DNA from 2 places in the Micromonospora sp. NPDC049257 genome. Region 1 is predicted to be linked to the other one. Evidence: riboswitches for the same ligand, from Rfam matches in the RefSeq annotation. Region 1 holds a riboswitch; the other holds the start of a gene.
What was found. Region 1 has a riboswitch for cyclic di-AMP ahead of AB0K25_RS06200 (hypothetical protein). Riboswitches for the same ligand answer to the same signal wherever they lie in the genome.

Region 2: another riboswitch for cyclic di-AMP. It lies ahead of AB0K25_RS17520 (C39 family peptidase); the one in region 1 lies ahead of AB0K25_RS06200 (hypothetical protein).

Annotation. Positions count from the first base shown of each region.
Region 1 is NZ_JBFAQU010000002.1:505,799-510,608, reverse strand. It holds gene AB0K25_RS06220 (hypothetical protein) at 1-116, opposite strand, end outside; gene AB0K25_RS06215 (hypothetical protein) at 428-574, opposite strand; gene AB0K25_RS06210 (STAS domain-containing protein) at 908-1,270, shown strand; gene AB0K25_RS06205 (SRPBCC family protein) at 1,369-1,836, shown strand; gene AB0K25_RS06200 (hypothetical protein) at 1,967-3,028, opposite strand; cyclic di-AMP (ydaO/yuaA leader) riboswitch at 3,032-3,163, opposite strand; gene AB0K25_RS06195 (cation diffusion facilitator family transporter) at 3,396-4,310, opposite strand; gene AB0K25_RS06190 (AAA family ATPase) at 4,505-4,810, opposite strand, start outside.
Region 2 is NZ_JBFAQU010000010.1:194,246-199,055, reverse strand. It holds gene AB0K25_RS17535 (acyltransferase) at 1-39, shown strand, start outside; gene AB0K25_RS17530 (hypothetical protein) at 138-584, shown strand; gene AB0K25_RS17525 (hypothetical protein) at 711-1,472, shown strand; cyclic di-AMP (ydaO/yuaA leader) riboswitch at 1,841-1,985, shown strand; gene AB0K25_RS17520 (C39 family peptidase) at 2,258-3,109, shown strand; gene AB0K25_RS17515 (CDP-glycerol glycerophosphotransferase family protein) at 3,340-4,810, opposite strand, start outside.

The DNA of each region.
Region 1 (4,810 bases):
GCGGCGTCCCGCACGCTGTCACCGGCGGAGTCGACCGCCGAGAGCAGGTGGTGCCAGGCCTGGTCGGCGATCCGCTCGGGCTTGCTGCGGCGCTCCAGAAGGTTGCTGCCGAACATCGTGATTACCTCCTCGAATGCCGAAGTCTGCGGCCACTTCGGACTTCGACGTCTCTGCGGCTCGTGACGGTACTCGCCCGCCCGGTCGTCCGCCCGTCCTCCCAGCAGTGCCCCACCCGACCGGGTCGCAAACCCGACGCGGACGGAGCGTGACCCCGGCCGGTGGAAATCATCCCCGCCTGGTCGACCCGGCCCGACCGTGTCCTGGTCGACCCGGCCCGACCGTGACCTCGGACCGGTGGACGGGACTCGGCCTGTCCCGGCCGTGACGTCGGCCCGGTGACCGCGGTCACCGGGCCGACGTCACGGGGCTAGCGGACCAGGACCACCGACGTCGCGCGGGCGAAATCGTCGCCGTCGTCGTCATCGTCGTCGTCCCCGCCACCGCCGAAGCCGCAGGCGAGCACGAGAGCGAGCAGTGCGCCGACGCCGGCCAGGCCGAGCAGTCTCTTGAGCATCGATCCGTCTCCTCGATCGTGGTGACCCATCTCTCGCCCAGGCTAGGCACCGGGCACAACCAGCGCCGGGAGGCCGGACGGGGCTCGCCCGACCCTCCGCATCCGGCTCGGAGTGGACCCGGACCGCTACTCTGGGACGGTTGGAACGGCCCAGCTGAGCCGTTCGTCGGAGAGAACAGGACCAGCAACGGTGCGGGAAAGGACGGCCCGGTCCGTCCGGATCCGCGAATTGCTCATCCCGAGGGGTGGCGACCGAGGCCGTCGGAGGAATACTCTCGGTCGCGGCCCGCGTACTGATGAGGCGCCCGGGGACGGGCGAGTGGAGGTGCTCGCGTGAGCCTGTCGATCGTGAAGTCGGTCCTGCCGGCCGGTGTCATCGAGATCGCCCCTCGTGGCGAGATCGACGTCGACACCGCCTACGAGGTACGTGAGGCGATCGCCGAGGTGCTGGCCAAGGGCCGGCCCGCCCGGATCGAGCTCAACATGCGACTGGTCACCTTCATCGACTCCGTCGGGATCAGCGCGATGGTCGCCGGGTTCCAGACCGCCGAGGTCAGTGGGGTCAAGTTGATCGTCACCGAACCGAGCCGGTTCGTGCACCGGCAGCTCTGGGTCACCGGTCTGCTCGGTCTCTTCGGCGCTCCGGAGCCATACTTCGCCGGTGCCGCCACCCCCGAGGTGCTGCCGGGCGCCTGACCGCACCACCGGCCCCGCCTGAGCCCGCTGGCCTGGGACGTTGCCAGTCCGTCCCGGGTGCGGCACGATCGTGCGACCGACGACGGTCAGGAGGCCCGGTGGTCCGGCGGGAGAGCTTCAGCTACACGGTGCAGGCGCGCTGCGCACAGGCGGACGCGGTGGCCTTGCTGAGCGACCTGTCCCGGCAGGAGGAACTGCATCCCCTGATCGTCCGGGTGCGGCGGTTGCCCGCCCGGCCGGGCGCCCTGGCCAGCTATGCGATCACCGATCGGCTGGAGTTGGGGCCGCTGCGGTTTCCCGTCACCTATCAGGCGGATGTCCTGCAGGTCGGCGACGACGAGATCGTGACGGTGGCCCGACAGCAGCCGGGCACCACGGTCCGCAACCACACCCGGCTGCGGACGGAGGGTGACCTGCTGCGGATCGACGTGGAGATCACCCTCGCCGCGCCGGCACCGTTGTTCGGGTACGCCTTCCGGCAGGCCCGCGCCGCTCACCTCGGGCTGGCCAGCCGGCTCGGCGCGGTGCTGGACGGCCGGGCCGGCGACCCGTCTGCCGCCGGCTGACCTGGGGCCGACCTGCGACACCGGGCCCGACCCTGCGGTCGGGCGGTGTTCCGGTGGCCCGTCGGGCGGTCTTCCGGTTGGCTGTCGGCGGTGTTCCGGTGGCCCGTCGTGGACGGGCCACCGGGCCAGCTCAGTACATCGACAGGTGCACGTGGTTGGTGTGGTCGCTGGACGGGTCGCCGTTGCCCCCGCTGTACGCCTTCCAGCCGCTGCTCGGCAGCCAGATCCGCTTGAACCAGATCACGTAGAGCACGCCGAGCCGGTCGGCGTTACGGATGAAGTAGGCGGCGAGGTTGTTGCCGTACGTCCGGTCGCCGCCGCTGGCCACCCCGCCGAAGCCGTTCTTCTGCGCGGCGAAGTCGCACGCGCGGCCCTTGGGGTGTTCACCGGAACCACTGGGACGGTGGCAGGAGACGTACCGGGTGAAACCGGCCGCCTTGGCCTGCTGGAGGGCGTTGAGGGTACGCGGGGTGATGCAGCCGTTGGCCGGGGTCGGGTCGTTGACGCTGCACGACTCGGACGGCCAGGAACCGTCGGAGTTACGGGGCGCCCCCTTGGCGTTGCTGCTGGACGTGCCCTCCGAACTGCCGGAGTCGTTGGAGGAGGTGGGGGCCGGCTTGTCGGCGGCGGCCACGGCCAGCGCGCGTTCGGCCTGATCCTTCCGCTTGCCCATGGTGGCGACCTGCTTGCGCTGCTCGGTGATCTCCCGACTGACGGCGGCCCGGGTCCGGGCGGCCTGGTCCCGGGTCTCGATCATCTTGCGCAGTTCCTGGTCCTCCCGGGCCGCGACCGTCTCCAACGCCGACGCGCGGTCCATGAAGCCACCGGGGCTGTTGCTGTTGAGCAGGGCGGACATCGGCCCGAGGCGGCCGGTGCGGTAGGCCGCTCCGGCGATCTCGCCGACCTTGCCGGTCTGCGTGACCAGCTGGGCCTCGATGGCCTTGAGCTGGCCGTCCAACTCCTGCTGACGTCGGGTGGAGCGCTCGAGGGCGGTCTTCGCGTCGAGCCACCCCTTGCTGGCCGCGTCGAGCTGGTCGCGTAGGGCCGGGGTGCCGCCCTCCTCGTCGTCGCCGGGGGCGGCGAGGCGGGTGGTGGGCGCGGCGACGGCCGGGCTGAACGGCGCGGACGACACGCCCAGGGCGAGCGCCGTGACGACTGCGGCCAGTAGTCGCGTGGTGGTGCGTACGTGCATGTGATGTCCTTCCGTCAGCCGCCGACCGGGTTAGCTGACGGGTTCGGGACGGAAGATCCCTACCGCTGACGCGGATGCACCCCAGGAACGTGGTTCCCCGGTTCGCCCTGGTGGGCGATTAGGCGGCGGCCACTGCCGGCGCCGGTGGGCGCCGCCTGGCGGTGGCCGGAGCCGAGCCTACCGGTACGCGTGGGACAGCTGCCTACCTCGTGACTGAGGGTACGAGAGTGAATACTGCCAAAAGGTGTGAACGGCGCAAATTGCCGTTGATCTACAGCGCGATTCCCGGAGAGTGGGCCCGACCACCGGGCACGAGACGGCGGCCGGGTCGCAGGGCGGCGGCCCGGCCGCAGGGCGGCAGTCGGGGTCACCAGTGGGTCGGGCCGCATGCTCCGGGGGTCGCTCGGGGCTCGATCTGAAGAGTGGCGTGCTCGATGTGGAAGTCCTCCCGCAGGGCACCACGGGCGGCGGCGAGCACGGTGCCGGCCTCGGCGTCGCCGGCCAGGGTGAGGTGGGCCGAGGCGACGTCCATGCCGGAGGTGAGCGTCCAGACGTGCAGGTCGTGCACCTCGGCGACGCCGGGCACGGCGGTCAACCGGTCGTGTACGGCGGTCACCGGGAGATGCTCCGGGGCGGCCTGCACCAGGATGCGCACCGCCGCCCGCCCGAGCCGCCAGGTGCGGGGCAGGATGAACACGCCGATCGCCACGGCGACCACCGGGTCGGCCCACCACCAGCCGGTGCCGGCGATCAGCAGCGCCGCCGCGATCACGCCGAGGGAGCCGAGCAGGTCGCCGACCACCTCCAGGTACGCCCCGCGCAGGTTGATGCTCTCCTTGGCCCCCTCGCGCAGCAGGCCGAACGCGACGAGGTTGGCGAGCAGGCCGAGCACCGCCACCACCAGCATCGGGCCGGCCAGCACCTCGGGTGGCTCGCCGAAGCGGCGGACCGCCTCGATCAGCACGTAGATCGCCACCCCGCTGAGCAGGACGGCGTTGGCCAGCGCGGCGAGCACCTCCAGCCGGTAGAGGCCGAAGGTGCGCTGCGGGTCCTGCGTGGCCCGCCGGGTGGCGGTGATCGCCGCCAGGGCCATCCCGATGCCGAGGACGTCGGTGAACATGTGGCCGGCGTCGGAGAGCAGGGCCAGTGAGCCGGTGCCGAACGCGGCCACCGCCTCGACCACCATGAACACGGCGAGCAGTCCGAAAGCCGCCCAGAGCCGACCGCGGTGCCGGTGTGCGGCGTTACTGACCGTCGCACTGTGGTCATGACCTGCGCCCACGTCCACACCTTCCGTCGCCGCTGCGGACCCGATCCAATCTATGCTCACATCGCTATGTATGCAAGTGACAGCCGGGCCTTCGGCCAGGAGCGACAGCAGGGGCCGTCGACCCAGCACGACAGCGGGGTCGCCGACGACCCAGAAGCGTTCGGTGTGGCCCTCGACCAGGGGCCGGGCCGATCGGGGCCGGTGGCTCAGCCGGTGGGGTCGATGGTGGTGAGGCGCTGGGTGGCCCGGGACAACGCGACGTAGAGCGTCCGTACCCCCGAGCCCGGATCGGCCCGGATCTCCCCGGGGCAGACCAGCACCACCCCGTCGTACTCCATGCCCTTGGCCTGGAGACTCGTCACCACCTGAAGCCGCGCCCCGCCCCGGTCGCCCAACCAGCCGGCGACCTCGTCGCGGCGCGGCACCGGCGTGATCACGCCGACCGTCCCGGCCACCTCGGCCAGCACCGCGTCCACCGCGTCCACCGTCGCCGGGGCCAGCTCCGCCGCCGG
Region 2 (4,810 bases), on a different contig from region 1:
CTCCCCGTCGAGTACGTCGGACCGCGCGACCCGCACTGACCACCCCGCCCGGCCGTCCGGACCAGGTCCACGGTGGTGGGCGCGGCGACACGCCCGGCGGTGCTGCGGGTCGGTCACCCCGGCGGTAACGTGGACATATGCTCCCGGCCGCACTCACCAGTCCGCTGTGGTGGGTCGCCCGCTGGTGGTCCCGGCTGCTGACCGGCCTGGCTGTCGCGATCGCGTTCGCCGTCGCCGGCCCGTCGCTGCCCGGCCCGGCGTCGTTCGACCCGGGGCCGGCGGCAGCCGCCCTGCCGGTCGACGCGTCGCTGTCCTTGCACGCGGCCGGAGCCCCGGCCACCCCGACCGGCATCCGCAGCGGTGGGCAGGAGGCCGACCCGGCCGGCGTCGCCGCAGATCGGGCCGTCGCCGTGGTGCTCGCCGTGCCGGCAGCGGACCGGGCCGCCGTGGTGCTGGCCGTGCCGACGGCAGACCGGGTCGACGCCGTCGTGCCGGCCGGCGTCGCACGGAGCGCCCCGCCCCCGGCGCTGCCGGCCGGTCGAACACCCGTCGCCACCGCCCCCCGGGCACCCCCGGCGGGCTGACCGCCCACGCGGGGGCCGACCCACCCGCGACCGCCTCCGCCACGCACCACACCCGCACCGTCCGGCCGGATGTTCCCGCCGCCGGTACGGCCTCCTCTTCCGCATCCCGCCTGCGAGGTGTCGACCGTGAACACCGTGCTCTCCCAGTTCCTGATCGAGGTCCCGACCGCCACCGTGATCTGGTCCGCGCTGCTCGTCCTGGCGCTGACCGGGATCACCATCCTGGTGGCCCGGCCCGAGCGGGACCAACCGGCCGCCGCAGCCACTGCCGCCGCGCCGGCATCCGACGCCCCACCCCCCGTCGCCGACCTGCGTCGCTACGCGGAGGAGGTGGCCGTCGCCGCCTCCGGAGCCGCCCGGAGGGCCCGCCACCACCGCGTGGCCTGGCTGGCGGCCCACGACGCCCTGGAACGGGCCTGGCAGGCGTACGACGAGGCGGAGACGCTGGCCCGCCGGTTCACCGGTGCCCGGGCGCTGCCCAGCCCGCGTACTCCCCGCACGCCCGCCGAGTACGCCGGTCGGGAGCGGTGGCTGCACCAGGAGGCCGTGGCGGCGCACTGGCGGGGAGAGTTGTCGGTGGAGCGGCTGCGGGACGTCTTCGCGCACCGCGACGGTTGGGACCCGCGTCGGCACCCGGTCGAGCACGAGGTGATGCTGGCCCGCGCGGTCCGCGAGGACCGGCGTACGGCGTACCGGGCTGCGGTCGGGCGGGAACGGGCGGCGTGGCGGAACGCCGAACTGGCCGCCGAGGCGGCCCGGTCGCTGGCTGCCGAGGCACACGCGGCGGCGCAACGGTGGCGGCCGACCCGGGTCCCACTGCCCCGTCCGGCGACGTCCGCCACCCGCCCGGCCCCCGCCACCCGCTGGCGTCCGGCCCGGGTCGGCTGACCCGGCCGTCAGGTCGGCCGGCCGCTGGTTGGCGAAGCCGGACCGGTCGGCGGGTCGGCGGGTCGGCGGGACTGAATTGTTATCTGCGGGTTGTGGGTGCCGTCACTGCGGGTGGAAACCGGACACCTGGTCACAGTCGGTCACATCGACTGCGACGATCATCGGTGGTCGGTGCCCCGCCGTCCGGGTTTTCGCCTGGACGGGCCCGGGCGCTCCGACCGTCCCACGCGTGGCGGGTCAGTGCCCGAGTGCCCCGAAACTGACTCGTCCAGCCCATGTTTGTGCAGCTCAACGGGCTTGGCGAGGGGGGAAACCGGCCAGTAGTGTCGCTGCGGTCCGGTGCGGTTTCCGATCGCAAGAGGCGACGCCGTGCCGACCCGCTCAATCGTGCCAGTCACGAACCGGGGACCCACACGCACCACCTGGGGTGAATCTCCGGGCCACGGCCCGGGGTAGGGCGATCTTCCCGCCCGAATCCGTCAGCTAACCCGGTCGGCGGCAAAGGAAGGAGTTCCCTCCTCGTGCAGCATGACCCCACCCCCTCGGTAGTTCCTCCACCTCGGTGCCGGGGCACCGCCGGACCGTCGCGCCCGACGCGCTGACCCGGCTCTGTGCCCCGCCGCCCGGCCCCTGCCGGGCGAGCCGCCGATCCGCCCGGCCCCCCGTCGGGCGGTCCCTGCCGAACGAGCGGCGCAACACCCGATCCGCGCGTGGCGTGTCCGCCGCGTGCCGATGGGTTGTGCCCGCCGCCTCGCCCCGTGGAGGAACACCCTGTGAAGCACCACATGAAACGACAGCTCCGCCTACTGGGCACCCGACGCCCGTACCGGATGGTCGTCGGCTCGGCGGCGGTCCTCGTCCTGGCCGCCGGTGGCACCGCCCTGGCCGCCGGGGTCGACGACGCCCCGACCGGCCAGCAGCGCGCCACCGCCGTGGCCGAGACCGCCCCCCGCCTCGACGACGTCGCCAGCCGCGCCCAGGCCCGGGTCGCCGTCCCCGCCCCGACCAGCCCGTCGGCCACCCCCTCGGCCAGCCCGTCGGCGAGCGACGCCCCGTCGCCGCGCGTCACCCGGGCGAAGGCCAGGGCCACCGCCGACCCGGACCTGACCCGCAAGGCGGCCCCGAAGCCGCCGTCGTCGAAGGTCCTGCGCTACGACTACCAGGCCCAGACCACCTACTACTACTGCGGCCCGGCGGCGGTCCGCAACGCGCTCAGCGCGGCCGGCATCGAGCGCGGCCAGGACGACCTCGCCGCCCTGTTGGGCACCACCGAGATGGGCACCAACTCGGCCGAGGACACCACCCGGGTGCTCAACGCCGTGGTCAAGGGTGACCCGTACCGGACCAGGATGTTCGCCGGCACGCCGAGCGACGCGCAGATCGACCGGCTGCGGGCCGACGTGGTCGCGGCGGTCGCCGACAAGCGGGCCGTGGTCGCGAACGTGGCCGGGGACGCCACCGACCTCGACGGCGGCTGGCACTCCTTCCCCGGCGGCCACTACATCGCCGCCGTGGGCTACCGGGACAACGGTCGTACCGTGCGGATCGCCGACTCGGCCGACCCGTCGCTGCCGGCCTACTGGGTCAGCGTGACCACCCTGGCGAACTGGATCGCCACCCGGGGCTACTCCGCCTGACCGAGCCACCCCACCCGCCCCGGCCGCCCGACCACGGGTGGCCGGGGCGGTTCGCTGTCCCCGGGTCGACCCGGCCGGCCGGACGAAGATCGTGCTCGAACATGGTTGTAGTGGCCTCCTGCGACGAGGAGGCCACTACAACATGGATCGAGCACGATCTTGCCGACGGAGGCGGGCGCGAGCGGGTGCGGGTGCGGGCGCGAGCGGGTGTGGGCGGAGGCGGGTGCGGGTCAGGCGTGGGGGGAGAGGGGGGCGGCGGGGGCACGGGGGGTCGGCGGGGCCCAGCCCGGTTCCAGCTCGCGGCGGGCCGCGGCCAGGAAACCCTCGGCGTACGCGTCGGCGGGGAAGTCGCCCAGGTAACGGCGGCGGGTCTGCCAGCGGGCCGCCGCCAACGGGTCGGTGTCCAGCAGCCCGGTCAGCACCTCGTCCAGGTTGGCCATGTCCCGGCGCAGCACGTAACCGGAGCGGGCCAGCGGGAACCGGTCCAGGAACTCGTCGCCGTCGACGCCCAGGTCGGTCACCGCGTACGGCTTGCCGGAGTAGAGGTAGTCGGAGATGACCCCGGAGACGTCGGAGACCAGCGCGTCGGAGCGGTTGACGCACTCGGTCAGGCTCAGCTCGCGGCTGGCCGCCGCCCCCCACAGGTGCTGCCGGCCGGTGCGGGTCCGGTCGGCGGCGAGCAGTTCGGTGAGCCGGGCCAACTGCCGGGCCGAAGCCGGATTCTGCCCGGTGTACGGGTGGGCGCGCAGGATCACCGTGGCCCCCCGGTCGAGCAGCCGGCGCAGCAGCGGCTCGGCCACCGGCAGCGAGCAGTAGTTGGCGTCGGCGTGGTGGCCGGTCCAGGTGGGGGTGTAGAGCACGGTCGGGGCGGTCAGCGGGCGGGCCTCCCGGCGTACCTCGATGGCTTCGACCTGCGGGCGGCCGACCACGACGAACTTCTCGGCGGGGATCTCCACCCCGGCCCGCGCGTACCGCTCGATCGCCGCCGGACCGGCCACGAAGATCTTGTCGAAGATGGCCGAGACCGGGTTGGCGCTGGGGGCCTTGTCGCTGTCGCCGTGGTGCAGCTGCACGTGGGTGAGCTGGGTGAACCGGATGCAGTGACTGTTCTTCGCCCCGTGGTTGACATAGAACGCCACCCGCAGGCTGGGCACCAGCGCCTCGTCCATCGCCTTGAGGGTGGGGCAGTAGACCACCGGGGCGCTCGTCGCGGCGGCGATCGTGGGCAGGAACTCCGGCTCCCGCAGCAGCACCAGGAACGGCCGGCCGAGCCGCTCCAGGTAGGGCAGCCACATGGTGACCTGGTATTCCGAGCCGGGTGGGGCGGAGAAGTAGAGCAGGAACTCCGGCTGGTGCGCGCGCAGCGCCCGGGTCACCGGGCCGCCCCCGCCCGACGGCCGGAACCGCCGCCGGGCCAGGTCCAGGCCGACCGCACCGCAGCCGGCTGCGACCACCAGCACGACGACCAGCGCCAGCACGGCAGGCAGGGCGAACGCGGCGGCCACCGCCACCACGGCGAGCAGCCCCAGCAGTACGCCGCCGAGCCGGGCGGCGACCAGCGGGGTCCACGCCCGCACCGGCAGGTTCGCCGCCCGGATCTCCAGGTTGCCGGCATCGCGCAGCGGTCCCACCAGCAGCACCAGGCCCAGCAGCAGCAGCGCGGTGAGCGCCAGCACCGGGTCGAACCCGTCGTCGAGCCGG